DNA from 3 places in the Telluria sp. ZT3P25 genome. Region 2 is predicted to be linked to each of the others. Evidence: predicted binding sites of a transcription regulator. Region 2 holds the regulator's gene; each other region holds the start of a gene.
The links. Region 2 encodes sigma-54, which starts transcription at its own class of promoters, with help from an activator protein. Its sites were predicted from a motif close to TGGCANGNAANCTGCTTT; they were not measured.

Region 1 (5,158 bases), on a different contig from region 2:
GCGGCGGCCGCGAACGTGGAATTTGCCGCCGGCCACAAGAACATGCTGCAGCTGATCGAGCTGCGCTGGATCGCCGTCATCGGCCAGGTCACGACCATCGCGGCGGCAATCGTGCTGTTCGGGATCGCGCTGCCGCTGGTGCACATGCTGCAGGTCCTCTCGTGCCTGATCGCTTTCAATATCGCCAGCCACCTGCGCTGGCACGAACGGCGGCCGGTCTCGAACGGCGAGATGTTCCTGGCCATTCTGGTCGATGTCTCGAGCCTGACCGTGCTGCTGTATCTGTCCGGCGGCACCACCAATCCCTTTGCCTTTCTCTATCTGCTGCAGGTGATCGTCTCAGCCGTGCTGCTCGACGTACTGTGGACCTGGAGCATCGTCGCCATCACGATCACCTGCATGGCGGGCCTGGCGGCGTTTGCCGAACCGCTTGCGCTGCCGTTCGATCACGAGCGCGGCATCGGCAGCCTGTACGTCCAGGGTCTGCTGGTCTGCTTTGCGCTCAATGCCGCGCTGCTGGTGCTGTTCGTCTCGCGCATCTCGAACAATGTGCGCGACAAGGCGACCCAGCTGGCAGCGCTGCGTCAGAGCGCGACCGAAGAAGAACACATCGTGCGCATGGGCCTGCTGGCCAGCGGCGCCGCACATGAACTGGGCACGCCGCTGTCGACCGTGTCGGTGATCCTGGGTGACTGGAAGCGCATGCCGGCGTTTCGTGACGACCCCGAACTGCTGGGCGAACTGACCGAGATGCAGACCCAGCTCAAGCGCTGCAAGTCGATCGTCAGCGGCATCCTGCTCTCGGCCGGCGAAGCGCGTGGCGAATCGGCCGAACGCACGACGGTGCGGGGCTTTCTCGATGGACTGGTCGAACGCTGGCAGGCCAGCCGCCCGGTGCGCGCTTTCACGTACAATAATCGTATTGCCGACGACTGGCCGGTGGCGAGCGACTCGGCGCTGCGCCAGACGGTCGACAACCTGCTCGACAATGCGCTGGAAGCGTCGCCCGACTGGGTCTGTTTCGATGCGCACATCGACGAGCGCACGCTGGTGCTGTCCGTGCTCGACCGCGGTCCCGGCTTTGCGCCCAGCATGCTGGCGCAATTTGGCAAACCGTACCAGTCCACCAAGGGCAAACCCGGTGGTGGCCTGGGGTTGTTCCTGGCCGTGAACGTCGTGCGTAAACTCGGCGGCACGGTGACGGCGACCAACCGGCCGGAGGGCGGCGCCGTGGTGATGCTGCGGCTGCCGATGTCGGCCATTGAACTGGAAGAGGAACTGAACGATGCCGAACCCTGAGCCGCTGCTGCTCATCATCGAAGACGACGAAGCCTTCGCCCGCACCCTGAGCCGTTCGTTCGAACGGCGCGGCTACCGCGTGCTGGGCGCCACCGGCCACGATGAAGCCGCTGCCATCCTGGCGCAGCACAATCCCGGCTACGCCGTGGTCGACCTGAAGCTCAAGGGGCAGACCTCGGGCCTGGCCTGCGTGCAACTGCTGCACGAGCACGACCCGGACATGCTCATCGTCGTGCTGACGGGCTTTGCCAGCATCGCGACCGCGGTCGAAGCGATCAAGCTGGGCGCCGTCCAGTACCTGGCCAAACCGTCGGACGCCGACGATATCGAAGCGGCGTTCGGGCACATTGCCGGCAGCGCCGAGATCGAGGTGACCAACCGGTCGACGTCGATCAAGACGCTCGAGTGGGAACGCATCCATGCGGTGCTGGCCGAGACCGATTTCAATATCTCCGAGGCGGCGCGCCGGCTGGGCATGCATCGCCGCACGCTCGCGCGCAAGCTCGAGAAGCAGCGGGTCAAGTGATCATGCGCGCGCTCATCATTGGTTTTACGCTGTTGCTGGGTCCGGGCGCTGAGGCGCTGGCCGCATCTACCCAGGCTCAGGTCGATGCCGGCCGTCGCCTGTTCGCGCGTTGTACCAACTGTCACGAAGTGGGTGCGGGCGCGCGCAATGGCTTTGGCCCGCAATTGAACGGGATCGTCGGCCGCAAGGCCGGCAGCGCGCCGGCATATGCCTACTCGCCGGCGCTCAGGAGCGCGGGATTCGCCTGGGACGAGCAGAAACTGGTTGCGTTCATTCGCGACAGCGAAAAGGTCGTACCAGGGAACAAGATGCGTTTTCTCAGCTTCATGAGCGAGAAGCAGGCGGGCGAGATCGTGGCCTACCTGCGCACGCAGGGCATGGCGGCCATGCCGCCAGCGCCAGCGCCGAAACGATAGCAAGGCTGGTTCAGCGCAGCCTTGCCGACAGGCAGATTATTTGGCCTGGCGCTGCTTGCGCGATGCAAGCAGGACGCCCAAGCCGCCGAGCAGCAGCGCCGCCGTTGCCGGTTCAGGCACTTCACCTGGCCCTGGAAGGGCATCCAGGTCAGTCACGGTCAGCATGTAGCTGCCGACACCCTCGAATTCGCTGAGCGCGAACGCGCCCAGGAGAAAAGTCGGACTTCCTTCAGGACCGGTGTATAACTGTCGACCGTCAGTCACGAGCAGCACCTGCTCGCCGAGGAAATCGATGATCTCGAATCCACCGCCCGCATCGGCATTGTAGAACGTCAGGTCTGCGAGGTTAGCAAGCGATCCGGGAAAGTTTCCTTCGACATCGTAGACCGAGAACAGGAACCCATCAAAGCTGAAATCCGGGTCGACTGTGGAGTCCATTTGCCAGCTTGCCGTGTAATCTCCGGTCAGCTGAAACTGGTACAGCGCTGCATTGGCCACGCCAGCGGAAAACAGCATGGTGGCAAGGGCGACATTTCTCAAGCTTTTGATCAGTTTCACAGAGCACTCCGTTGTATTCAGGGATGGATGAACATGCATGTGACATCGAATTGCGAGCATTGCTGTTGCAATATGCGATAAGCACGGACCGTGCCTGTTCAAAATCCTCAATACCAACAAGTACTTAAATTAATCGACCTTGATTTGTGTCATACAACTGTAAGATTAGTCGACAGCGTTCGCGTATCGAAAAGGCTCAACAACGCTTCCATCTGTACCGGCTTGTTGAGATGATGGTCGATGCGCGCATCGACCGAGCGCTGGCGTGACTCGGCGTCGCTCCAGCCGGTCAGTGCGACGATGAAGGTCGTGTCGTCGAGCAGACCCTGCGCGCGGGCAGCGATGGCGACCTCATAGCCGGTCATGTCGGGCAAGCCGATGTCGAGCAGCAGGACCTGATAGCGCTGCTGTGCCAGTGCGGCCAGGGCGGCGGCGCCGGTATGGGCGATCTGCACAGCGAAGCCGTGCAATCCGAGCAGCGCCTGCAACAGTTCGGCCGCATCCACATTGTCGTCCACCACCAGCACCGATGGCGCCTTCTGCGACGCGTCGACGGCCGTCGGCGACGGCGCGGCGATCGCTGTCGCCTGGACGTCGGTGTTCAGGGGCAGCGCGATCTCGAACACTGCGCCGCGGCCCGGCCCGTCGCTATGGGCGCTGAGCGTGCCGCCGTGACGTTCGACCAGGTCGCGCGTGAGCGCCAGGCCGATGCCCAGGCCGCTATTGCCGTCGTTGCCGCTGCGGCCTTCCTGCGTGAACATGTCAAACAGGCGGGGCAGCATGTCGGGCGAAATGCCGCGGCCGTTGTCGGTGACCCGGATGCGGGCCATGCCGTCAAGCCCGGTGCTGACGTCCAACCCGATGTTGCCGTGGCTGGCCGTGAACTTGAAGGCATTGTGCAGCAGGTTCGACACGCATTGGGCAATGCGCGTGCTGTCGACCTGCACCGGAATCGGCTGCGGCGGCAGCGTCAGCTGAAAGTTGGCTGTCGATTGTTCGATCATCGGCCCGCTGGTTTCCAGCGCGCTGCCGATCACATCGCGCAGGTCGGCCGGCGCGACCTGCAGTGTCAGTTTGGCCGAGTGGATGCGGGACGCATCGAGCAGGTCGTCGACCAGCCGCGTCAGTTGCAGGCCCTGGCGCAGAATGATGCCGGCGGCGCGGGCCAGCGGTTCATCGGCGCCTGCGCGCATCGCGATCAGCTGGGCCGCCGACAGGATCGGCGCCAGCGGATTGCGCAGCTCGTGCGCCAGCATCGCGATGAACACGTCTTTTTGCCGGTTCGCTTCGCTCAGTTCGGCCTGGCGCGCCACCAGGGCATCTTCGCTTTCGCGCAGCCGTGTACCGGTGGCGCGCAACTTGCGCATGGCCAGGTTCATGCGTTCGATGACCAGGCAGTCGACCACCAGGATCGACGCAAAAAAGACCAGCGCGATCAGGTCGCTGTGCGCCATGGCAGCCGGCGCCAGGCGCGGGCCCATGAAGAATGCCCAGGCCGCCCAGGTGCTCAGGAACGCCGTCAGCAGGCCTGGCCCGAGACCGGCCAGATAGGCTGCCAGCAGCACCGCAGGGAAGAACGACAGGAACGGGAAACCACGCGCTGGCAACAGGTCGACCAGCATGAAGCGGGCGGCCAGCGCCACGAGGAACAGGAACAGTGCGAACAGATAGCGCAGTACGGACGGCGCCGCGCCGTCGCGCCAGGTGCCGCCAGAAAACTGGGTGTGCATGATCAGCATGAGATGAGGGTTGGGACGCCGGGGAGGTGACGTCGCCTTGAACGCTGATTATAAAGGGTTATGGCCGGCAAATTCAGGTAGAAAACTTGCTCAGTGTAAACGCGGCGAGAAACCCTGCTGTGACGATCAGCCCGGCAAAATCGTGGGTTTCTTCAAATGCCTCGGGAATCATGGTGTCGACCACCATGGCCAGCACACCGCCCGCTGCGACCGCCGTGATGGCAGCCAGAATTTCAGGTGGAAATTCGTGGAGCAGTGTGAAGCCCGCCGTTGCCGCCAGGCCGGATGCGACGGCAATCGCTGCCCAGATGCCCATGATGTACCCGGTCGATTGGCCTGCGCGCTTCATGCCTGCGGCGCTCGACAGCCCTTCCGGCAAGTTCGACAGGAACACCGCCGCCACCATCGCCATGCTCACGCCTTCGCCGCCCACCAGCGACAGCCCGATCACGATCGACTCGGGAATGCCATCGATCAGTGCACCGATCGCGATGGCCGTGCCGCTGCCCTTGGCCTTCGGATCGGTGCCTTCCGGTGGCGTCGAACGCTTGCGGTGCTTGGCACCCTTGCGCGCGAGCAGCCAGTTGGCGCCGGTATAGATGCCTGCGCCAATCACAAAG
Region 2 (5,158 bases):
TGCGCGAGATCTGCGACCTCGTCATGCGCGCGCAGGGCACCTATGACCAGGCGCTCGCGCCGTATTTCGCCTGAGCGCCATGGCCACCATCGCCTCCAACAAACGCACCGCGCATCGCTGGAATCTGCTGGCGATGATCGTGATCGGCGTATTCTTCGCCTTCGGCAGCTTCTGGCTGCTGCAGCTGATGCAGGGGACCGAGATCGATGCGCAACTGGGCGGCCCGCCCGACGAGCCGGATTACATCGTCGAGAACTTTTCGTTTGTGCGAATGACGCCCAACGGCCAGCCGAGCTACGTGGTGTCGGGCAAGCGCCTGGCCCACATCCCGCAAGGGGACGTGTCGAACGTCGACCAGCCGCTCATGCGCGGCATCGAACCGGGCCGTCCGCCGATGACGGTGGTGGCCAAGAGCGCGCGCATCTTCCACGAAGAACACCGTGTCGAACTGTTCGGCGACGTCGATCTGCAGCGCCCCAAAACGCCCGCCAGCGAAGCGCTGCGCGTGCGCACGTCGGCCATGACCGTATTGCCCGACGAAGAAATCGTCAAGACCGACCAGCCGATCGACATGGAGCTTGGCGCGTCCACCCTCAAGGCCGTCGGCCTGGTGGCCAACAACGCGACAATGCAGATGAAATTGTCCGGCCGCGGCCGTATCGTCTATCCGCCACGCCAGCGCTGAAGGCCATCAGCCATGCGCGCGTGCTAACCCAGGACCAGCACCATCATGAAAAAACTCTTCGCTGCCGCTTTCTTTTCACTCCTTTCCTTGACCGCCATGGCCGAAAAGGCCGACTCGCTCAAGCAGGCGGCACTTGAATACGACAACGGCGACCTCGATGGCGTCGCGGGCGTTCGCACCTTTACCGGCAACGTGATCCTGACCCGCGGCACGTTGCTGGTCAAGGCCGAGCGCGCCGTGGTCAGGGATACGCCCGAAGGCTATATGAGCGTGACGCTCACCGCGGCCAACGGCAAGCCTGCCACGTTCCGGCAGAAGCGCGACGGCGGCCCGAACCTGTGGGTCGAGGGTCAGGCCGAACGCATCGAATACGATGAACGTTCGGAGCTGGTGCGCCTGTACTCGAACGCGGTCGTCAAGGAACTCGAAAACGACCGGATGACCAACCAGATGACTGGCCCGTTCATCTCGTACGACAACCGCAAGGAAGTCGTCGCCGTGCGCAATGACGTCAGCGGCGAAAGCAAGGTTGGCGGCGGACGTGGCACGCTGATCCTGGCGCCCAAGCGTACGCCGGCCGGAGGCACGCAATGACGGAGCTGAACGATCGCAGCACGCTGGTCGTCAAGGGCCTGCAGAAAAGCTATGGCAAGCGCCTGGTCGTGCGCGACGTGTCGCTCGACGTCGAATGCGGCGAGGTGGTGGGTTTGCTGGGCCCGAACGGCGCCGGCAAGACCACCTCGTTCTACATGATCGTCGGCCTGGTGCCGTCGGATGCCGGCTCGATCAGCATCAACGGCACCGACATCACCAGCCTGCCGATCCATCGCCGCGCGGTGCTCGGCCTGTCGTATCTGCCGCAGGAAGCGTCGGTGTTTCGCAAGCTGACGGTGGAAGAAAACATCCGCGCCGTGCTCGAACTGCAGAAGGTCGACGGCAAGTCGCTGACCAAAGCGCAGATCGGCGAGCGGCTCGACAACTTGCTGGCCGACCTGCAGATCGAAAAGCTGCGCGAGAACCCGGCGCTGTCGCTGTCGGGCGGCGAGCGGCGCCGCGTGGAGATCGCACGCGCACTGGCCACCAATCCGCGCTTCGTGCTGCTCGATGAACCCTTTGCCGGTGTCGACCCGATCGCCGTGATCGAGATCCAGCGCATCGTGCGCTTCCTCAAGGAGCGCAAGATCGGCGTCCTGATCACCGACCATAATGTGCGCGAGACGCTTGGCATCTGCGACCGCGCCTACATCATCAATCAGGGCGCGGTGCTCGCATCCGGCCGTCCCGACGATATCATCGCCGACGAGTCGGTGCGCCGCGTGTACCTTGGTGAACATTTCCGCATGTAAGCCATGACCAATTGATGAAACAGTCCCTTCAGCTCCGCACTTCGCAGCACCTGGCGCTCACGCCACAGCTGCAGCAATCGATCCGGTTGCTGCAGCTGTCGACGCTCGAACTGCACCAGGAGATCGAGCAGATACTGGGCGATAACCCGCTGCTCGAAAGGCTCGACGATCCGCTCGATCATTCGGTGCGCTTGCTGGCCGATGGGGCCATCAACAATGCGCCGGCATCCGGCGAGGCGCCACCGGCGCCGGGCCAGCAGGCCGAAGGTGAAGGCAGCGCGCCGGCCGAAGGCGAGGGCGCTGAAGGCGGCGCGGTCGATGGCGACCGGCCCGACAACGAGTGGAGCGAAGGCAGCGGCGCGTCGTCCGGCAGCAGTAGCAGCAGCGACGACGAAGACGGCCGCCCGCAGCTGGAGGCGTGCGCCATCACGCTGCGCGAACACCTGATGGAACAGGTGCGCGAAACGCTGCTCTCGACCCGCGATCGCGCACTGGCCGAACTGGTGATCGACGCGCTCGACGACAACGGTTACCTGGACGAGCCGCTCGACGACATCCACTCGCGGCTGCCCGAAGAACTCGAGGTCGATCTCGACGAACTGCGCTGCGCGCTGGCGATGGTGCAGAGCATGGACCCGGTGGGCGTGGGCGCGCGCAGCGCGGCCGAATGCCTGGCGCTGCAGATCCGGCGCATGCCGGGCGTGCCGATGGTCACGCGCCGCATGGCGCTGAAGATCGTCGAAGGCTACCTGACCTGGTTCGCGCAGCGCGAATACAGCAAGCTGAAAAAAGCGCTCGATTGCGACGACGAAGACCTGCGCGAAGTGCAGGCTGTGGTCCGCCAGTGCAATCCGCATCCGGGCGCCGCGTTCGCGTCGAACGTGTCGGATTACGTGGTGCCGGACGTGATCGTGCGGCGCGCGAAGAATGGCTGGGCGGTCACGCTGAACCCGGACGTGATGCCGCGCCTGCGCGTGAACAGCCTGTACGCCACGATGCTCAAGCAGGGCCGCAGCGAGAGCCAGATGGGCGCGCAGATGCAAGAGGCGAAGTGGCTCATCAAGAACATGCGCCAGCGTTTCGACACGATTCTGCGTGTGGCCGAGGCGATTGTCGAGCGCCAGCGCAACTTTTTCAGCCACGGCGCGGTTGCCATGCGGCCCCTTGTTTTGCGCGAGATAGCTGATACACTAGGTCTGCACGAGAGCACCATCTCTCGTGTCACAACCCAGAAATACATGCTGACCCCGCACGGCATGTTCGAGTTGAAGTATTTCTTCGGCAGCCACGTTGCCACCGAAGCGGGAGGCGAAGCATCCTCAACGGCAATCCGTGCGCTCATCGCACAATTGACAGGAGCAGAAGACCCTAAGAATCCATTATCCGACAGCAAGATCGCGGAAATGCTCGGGGAACAAGGCATGGTCATTGCGCGCAGGACGGTCGCAAAATACCGTGAAGCGCTCAAGATCCCCCCCGTCAGTCTCCGCAAAGCCTTGTAACAACGCCGCTCATACAGTCTGTGCCTTCAGCTCCTGTGTGGTGCAAGCGACGTGACATCTTCAAAGGAGTGTGTATGAACCTCACCATCAGTGGTCACCATCTCGAAGTAACCCCTGCCATCCGTGAATACGTTCAGAATAAGCTGGAACGCATTATTCGCCATTTCGATCAAGTCATAGATACCCACGTCTTCCTGGCCGTCGATAACCTCACTGAAAAAGAAAAAAGGCAAAAAGCTGAAATCAATGTCCAGGTGTCGGGCAAGACCCTGCACGTGGCGAGCGTCGCGCAAGACCTGTATGCCGCGATCGACATGTTGATGGATAAACTGGATCGACAAATCCTGAAGCACAAGCAGATGCTCAAAGACCATAACCGCACAGCGATCAAACGCCTGGACGTCGACGAAGCCGACGTCGCTGTCGCCTGATCGAGCGCAGGTCACCACCGCCAGGGGCGTCTTTTCGGGACGCCCTTTTTGCATCCCGCTGCCGGTAAAATACGTGTTTCCTTTCGATGGATCACGCCATGTCCGAACACGTCCTGACCCGCATCGCCAACCGCACCGGCATCATCACGCTAGACCGTCCCAAGGCGCTCAATTCGCTGTCACTGGACATGGTGCGCGCGCTGACCGCGATCCTGCTCGACTGGCAGCGTGACGCTGCCGTCGATGCGGTCGTGATCACCAGCAGCAGCGAAAAAGCACTGTGCGCGGGCGGCGATATCCGCTTCTTCCACGAGGTCGGCAACGCCTCGCCGCAAGGCGGCAGCGCACTGCTCGAGGATTTCTTCACCGAAGAATACGCGCTGAATCACCTGATCCATTTTTATCCGAAACCGTATATCGCGCTGATGGATGGCGTGGTCATGGGCGGGGGCATGGGCATCGCGCAGGGCGGCCCCGATTGCGGCCTGCGCATCGTCACCGAGCGCACCAAGATGGCGATGCCCGAGGTGAATATCGGCCTGTTCCCCGATGTCGGCGGCAGCCATTTTCTGTCGCACGCGCCGGGGCAATTGGGGATGTTCCTGGGCTTGACCGGCTTGACGATCGGCGCGGCCGACGCGCTGTATGTGGGCCTGGCCGACGTGTTCGTGCCGGGCGCCGACCTGCCGGCGTTGCAGGCGCTGATCGAGGCGACGGCAGGCGCGGATCTGCCGGCGGCGATCCGCGAGTTTGCCACGGCGCACCCCGGCGAGAGCGAATTGCAAGCCAACCGCGCGCGCATCGATGCGCACTTTGGCGCGGATTCGGTGGCGGCAATCATGGCCTCGCTCGAGGGTGACGACACGCCATTCGCGCAGAAGGCATTGAATGCAATGCGTCAGCGCTCGCCATTGATGATGTGCGTGACGCGCGAGCTGCTGCTGCGCGGCGCATCGCTCGATGTCGCCGACTGTCTGCGCCTGGAGCGCTCGCTGGTGCGCCGCAACTTCGAGCATGGCGAGGTGCTCGAAGGCGTGCGCGCGCTCGTCATCGACAAGGACAATGCGCCGCAATGGAATCCGCCATCGCTCGACCTCGTGACCGATGCGATGGTGGCGCACTTCTTTGCGCCGGTGTGGCCGGTGCATGCGCATCCGCTACGGCATCTCGCGTAAGCGTCTCCATGCATATCCG
Region 3 (5,158 bases), 650 kb from region 2:
TCTCGGGCAGCCCATGGACGCTGGCCTGCTACATGGTCGAAGGCGCCGGTTCGCGCGAGTTCCACACCGTCAAGAAGATGCTGTACAGCCGGCCGGACCTGATGCACCGCATCCTCGACATCAATGCCAAGGCCGTCACCGCCTACCTGAACGCGCAGATCGACGCCGGCGCGCAGGCCGTGATGATCTTCGATTCGTGGGGCGGGGCGCTGGCCGACGGCGCCTACCAGACCTTCTCGCTGCAATACATGCAGCAGATCCTGGCCGGCCTGCAGCGCGAAAAGGATGGCGTGCGCATCCCGGCCGTCGTGTTCACCAAGGGTGGCGGCATCTGGCTTGACCAGATGGCCGACATCGGCGCCGACGCGCTGGGCCTGGACTGGACCGTCAATCTGGGCACGGCGCGCGCGCTGGTCGGCGACCGCGTGGCGCTGCAGGGCAACCTCGATCCGGCAATCCTGTTTGCCGCGCCGGACCAGATTGCAGCCGAAGTCGAGCGCTCGCTGACTGCCTACGGCACACCGTCGGATGGCCATGGCCACGTGTTCAACCTGGGCCATGGCATCTCGCAATTTACCCCGCCGGAATCGGTCACCGCAATGGTCGAAGCGGTGCACAGCTTCAGCCGCAAGCAGCGCGCCGCGTAATCTTGTCCCCGGCTTGCTGCGCACTCGCAAGAGCGCGATTGCAAGCCGACTTCCTCACTTGTTCACAACTTCCGTAAATCCGATAAACGTTCCTGTGGACATCTCGATTTTTCGTGTTTACGCGCAAGTCAATGATTCATAAGTGTTTTCTTCCTGGCTTATGCGATCTGGCTGTCTTGTCGATGAACGTTGTCCAGTGGAATTCAGTCTGATTTGGCGCCTTGTTCACAAAGTTATCAACAGGCCTTGCAAGGATGGGGAAAAGTGCTTGGTTTACCGAGACTTAGCGTGAAACTTCATGTGTTGCCTTAACTTTATGACGCATCGCAGCGAGTTTTCCACGGAAAATTGCAGAGTTATGCACAAGGCGCGAAATGTGGTCGAGGTTGTTAACAGGTTTTCGAGTGATTTTGCAAGTCGTTGATTATGAAGACTAAAATTATCTTGAATTGAAGAATTTTCGTCTTTGACTTGATCTAACGTAAACCTTTGATGGGGTCAAGTCCCCCACTATTCACAAAGTTCTCCACAGATTTGCACAGGGCCCAGATTGTCAACCAGCACGCACGCACCGGCCGAACCGTACTGCTTCCTCGAAGTCGTGATCGATACGCCGCTTAACAGCAGTTTCGACTACCGCTGGCCCTGCCAACCGGGTGATGAACCGCTGCCTGGCCAGCTGGCGCTCGTGTCATTTGCACGGCGCGAAGTGATGGCCCTGATCGTCGCGGTCAAGTCCACCAGCGACGTGCCGCCCGAGAAACTCAAGGATGCCCTGGCCGTGCGCAGTGAATTGGCGCCGCTGTCCGGGCGCTGGCTCGCGCTGGCGCGGTTTGCCGCCGAGTACTACCAGCGCCCGCTCGGTGAAGTGGCGTTGCCCGGCTTGCCAAAGAATCTGCGGGTGCCCAAAACAGTCGCGCTGGGGCGCGCGCTGAAAAAGCTGGCCAAGCTCGATGCCGGGCAGGACGCCACTGCAGTGGGCATGCCGGTGCTGAACACGGCCCAGCAAGAGGCGGCCGACGCCATCGGCGGTGCCACCGGTTTCAAACCGTTCCTGTTATGGGGCGTCACCGGCAGCGGCAAGACCGAGGTCTATCTGCAAGCCTGCGCCCAGGTGCTGGCGCGCGACCCGCAGGCGCAGATCCTGATCATGGTCCCCGAGATCAACCTCACGCCGCAGCTCGAAGGCAATATCCGGGCGCGCTTCCCGGGCATGATGCTCGCCACGCTGCACAGCAGCCTGTCCGAGGGCGAGCGCATGCTGCACTGGCTGGCGGCGCACCTGGGGCAGGCGCGCATCGTGCTCGGCACGCGGCTGTCGCTGCTGGCGTCGCTGCCTCACTTGCAGCTGATCGTGATCGATGAAGAGCACGACCCGTCGTACAAGCAGCAGGAAGGCCTGCGCTATTCGGCGCGCGACCTGGCCGTCTGGCGCGCGCACCAGCTGGGCATTCCGATCGTGCTGGGCTCGGCCACGCCGTCGCTCGAATCGTGGCACCACGCCCGCTCGGGGCGCTATACAAGGCTCGACCTGCGCGAGCGCGCCGTGCAGGATGCCGTGCTGCCGCGCGTGCGCCTGATCGACATGGAGCGCGATCGCGGGCGCGACGGCCTGACCGCCGAGATGGTCGCCGCGCTGCGCCTGCGCCTGGAGCGCGGTGAGCAGTCACTGCTGTTCCTGAACCGGCGCGGCTACGCCCCCGTGATTTCGTGCGACGCGTGCGGCTGGATCAGCGACTGCACGCGCTGCACCGCCTTCATGGTGCTGCACAAGCCCGAGAACCGGCTGCGCTGCCACCACTGCAGCCTGGAGCTGCGCATCCCGCGCTCGTGCCCTACCTGCGGCAACGTCGACATCCAGCCGCTGGGCCGGGGCACGCAGCGCGTCGAAGAGGGCTTGCGGGCGATGTTCCCCGAGGCGCGCATCCTGCGCATCGATGCCGACTCCACGCGCCTGAAGGGCAGCGCGCAGGCGGCGTTCGACAGCGTGCACCGGGGCGAGGTGGATATCCTGATCGGCACCCAGATGGTCGCCAAGGGCCACGACTTCAAGAAGCTCACGCTGGTGGGCATCCTGAACCCGGATACGGCGCTGTTCTCGCAGGACTACCGCGCCAGCGAGCGCCTGTTCGCGCAGTTGATGCAGGTGGCGGGGCGGGCAGGGCGTGCCGGCGCGCCGTCCGAGGTGCTGGTGCAGACGCGCTACGTGCAGCATCCGCTGTACGGCGCGGTGATGCGCCACGATTACGAGCGCTTTGCCGGCCAGTTGCTCGACGAACGGCGTGAAGCGGGGCTGCCGCCGTACATGTACCAGGCCTTGCTGCGGGCCGAAGCGCGCGAGCTGCCGATTGCGATTGCATTTCTGGAGACCGCGCGCGACTGCCTGGCGCATGACGGCATCCTGATCAACGACCCGATCCCGATGACGATGACGCGCGTGCACAATATGGACCGCGCCCAGTTGCTGGTGGAGTCCAGCTCGCGCCCGGCCTTGCAGGCGTTCCTGCGCGAGTGGATGGAAGCGTTGCGGGCCATGAAGGCCCGTGTGAAGTGGTCGCTCGAAGTCGACCCGCTCGATATTTAAGCTGCGCTGGCAGCCTTGCGCGCTGCCTGGCGCCGACGGCTGGCATAGCCCATCATGCCCAGGCCGGCGCCCAGCAGCAGGCCGGTGGCCGGTTCAGGCACTTCACCCGGTGGCACTTCACCGCCGACTGTTTCCACGCCAAACGTGATGGTGCCGAAGTTCCAGATGCCGTCCGGGCCATCGAAATCATCGAACCCTTCAAAGAATTCCAGGCGCAGGATGCCGTCGGCGCCGACAGCGAAACTCAGGTCCAGGTCGACCAGGTCGGCGAAACCGTTATACGTGGCGGTGCCCGGGCTGTCATCATTGAAACCGGGGTTGAAGAACACGCCATCGGTCTGGTCGGCGTTTTCGAACGAGAGGGTCAGTTCGGACAACCAGCTCGGCGAGAAGGCGGTCAGGTTGGCCGAAAAGGAGACGCTGGTGATGATCGAATTGGCGCCGACGTTATAGCTCAGCACTGTGTTGCTGGCGTCGCCGTATTCCCCAAAACTGGTAATGCCCGCCACGTTGACGACCAGCGGTGCGGCAAACACGGATGAGCAAGCGAACAGCGACAGGCTAACAAGCAATTTGTTCAGCGAAGCGAGTGACATGACATCTCCTGGGTTGGGGTTGAGCCCGAGGTGTATGCAAATACCGTGCCGCAGTGAAGAACTCATCCATCTTGTTGATTCCGTTGGGAAAAATTAAAGCAATATAAATTGGCGTTCGGAATCTGTAAAAGTGGTCGACATCGTTTTCTGCACTGTTGGTTGCAATGCCGGGGCGCGCTGGCGTGGCGTCCCGCCTGAAACGCCACCTGCGCACGTGAAATAGCGTATCGTTTTGCCTGTTAATTGCGAAGACACAGCGAAAGAGCCCCATGAAACAACTGAACGTGGATGTCGCCGTCATCGGCACCGGCACCGCCGGCATGACGGCCTATCGCGCGGCCAAGGCGCAGGGCGCGCGCACCGTGGTCATCGAGGGCGCGCACTACGGCACCACCTGCGCCCGGGTCGGCTGCATGCCAAGCAAGCTCCTGATCGCCGCGGCCGAGGTGGCGCACACGCTGCACTCGTCCGCTCCGTTTGGCGTGCATGCCGGCGAAGTGCGGATCGATGGTCCGGCCGTGATGGCGCGCGTCCAGCGCGAACGCGACCGTTTCGTCGGTTTCGTGCTCGAGGCCGTGGAAGCCATACCCGCCCAGGACCGCCTGCAGGGCCATGCGCGCTTTACCGGTCCGTGCACGCTGCAGGTCGACGACCATACCGAAATCCACGCCGGGCGCGTCGTCATCGCCACCGGCTCGACACCGCTGCGCCTGCCGCAGCTCGAGAACGTCGGCCCCGGCATCGTTACCAGCGACGACGTGTTCTACTGGAACGACCTGCCGGCCTCGGTGGCCGTGATCGGCACCGGCGTGATCGGCCTCGAACTGGGCCAGGCCCTGAGCCGTCTGGGCGTGCGCGTGCGTTTCTACGCGCGCGGCGGCTCCATCGCCAATATCAGCGACCCCGAAGTGCTGCGCTGCGCGGCGCACGTGCTGGGCGAAGAAGTCGACATCGCGTTTCAGAGCCAGATCATGGGTGCAGAGCAGGAGGGCGACGAGGTGGTCTTGCGCGTGCGCGATGCGCTGGGCGAGGAAAGCAGCGAACGCTTCCAGTACGTGCTGATGGCGGCCGGGCGCACGCCGAACGTGCATGACCTGGGTCTGGAACTGACCGGCCTGGAGCGGGGCGCCGACGGCATCCCGACCTTCGATACGCGCACCATGCAGTGCGGCACCAGCCATATCTTTATCGCGGGCGACGCCAACGACGAGCGTCCGTTGCTGCACGACGCGGCCGATCACGGCAAGATCGCCGGCGACAATGCGGGCCGCTACCCCGACGTGCGCCCGGGTCTGCGCCGCACGCCGATCGCGGTGGCCTTCACCGAGCCG

Region 1: the regulator sigma-54 is predicted to act here: its motif matches at 2,878-2,895, upstream of AC56LY_RS08565 (PEP-CTERM sorting domain-containing protein).
Region 3: the regulator sigma-54 is predicted to act here: its motif matches at 3,861-3,878, upstream of AC56LY_RS19080 (PEP-CTERM sorting domain-containing protein).

What each region holds. Positions count from the first base shown of each region.
Region 1 covers NZ_JCASIJ010000001.1:1,894,209-1,899,366, reverse strand. The annotation lists gene AC56LY_RS08580 (ATP-binding protein) at 1-1,299, shown strand, start outside; gene AC56LY_RS08575 (response regulator transcription factor) at 1,286-1,825, shown strand; gene AC56LY_RS08570 (c-type cytochrome) at 1,828-2,241, shown strand; gene AC56LY_RS08565 (PEP-CTERM sorting domain-containing protein) at 2,278-2,799, opposite strand; gene AC56LY_RS08560 (ATP-binding response regulator) at 2,949-4,538, opposite strand; gene AC56LY_RS08555 (ZIP family metal transporter) at 4,612-5,158, opposite strand, start outside.
Region 2 covers NZ_JCASIJ010000002.1:780,237-785,394, forward strand. The annotation lists gene AC56LY_RS22090 (KdsC family phosphatase) at 1-74, shown strand, start outside; gene lptC (LPS export ABC transporter periplasmic protein LptC) at 80-685, shown strand; gene lptA (lipopolysaccharide transport periplasmic protein LptA) at 731-1,279, shown strand; gene lptB (LPS export ABC transporter ATP-binding protein) at 1,276-2,031, shown strand; gene AC56LY_RS22110 (RNA polymerase factor sigma-54) at 2,046-3,533, shown strand; gene hpf (ribosome hibernation-promoting factor, HPF/YfiA family) at 3,608-3,964, shown strand; gene AC56LY_RS22120 (enoyl-CoA hydratase/isomerase family protein) at 4,063-5,139, shown strand.
Region 3 covers NZ_JCASIJ010000002.1:129,011-134,168, reverse strand. The annotation lists gene hemE (uroporphyrinogen decarboxylase) at 1-647, shown strand, start outside; gene AC56LY_RS19085 (primosomal protein N') at 1,198-3,231, shown strand; gene AC56LY_RS19080 (PEP-CTERM sorting domain-containing protein) at 3,228-3,827, opposite strand; gene AC56LY_RS19075 (dihydrolipoyl dehydrogenase) at 4,097-5,158, shown strand, end outside.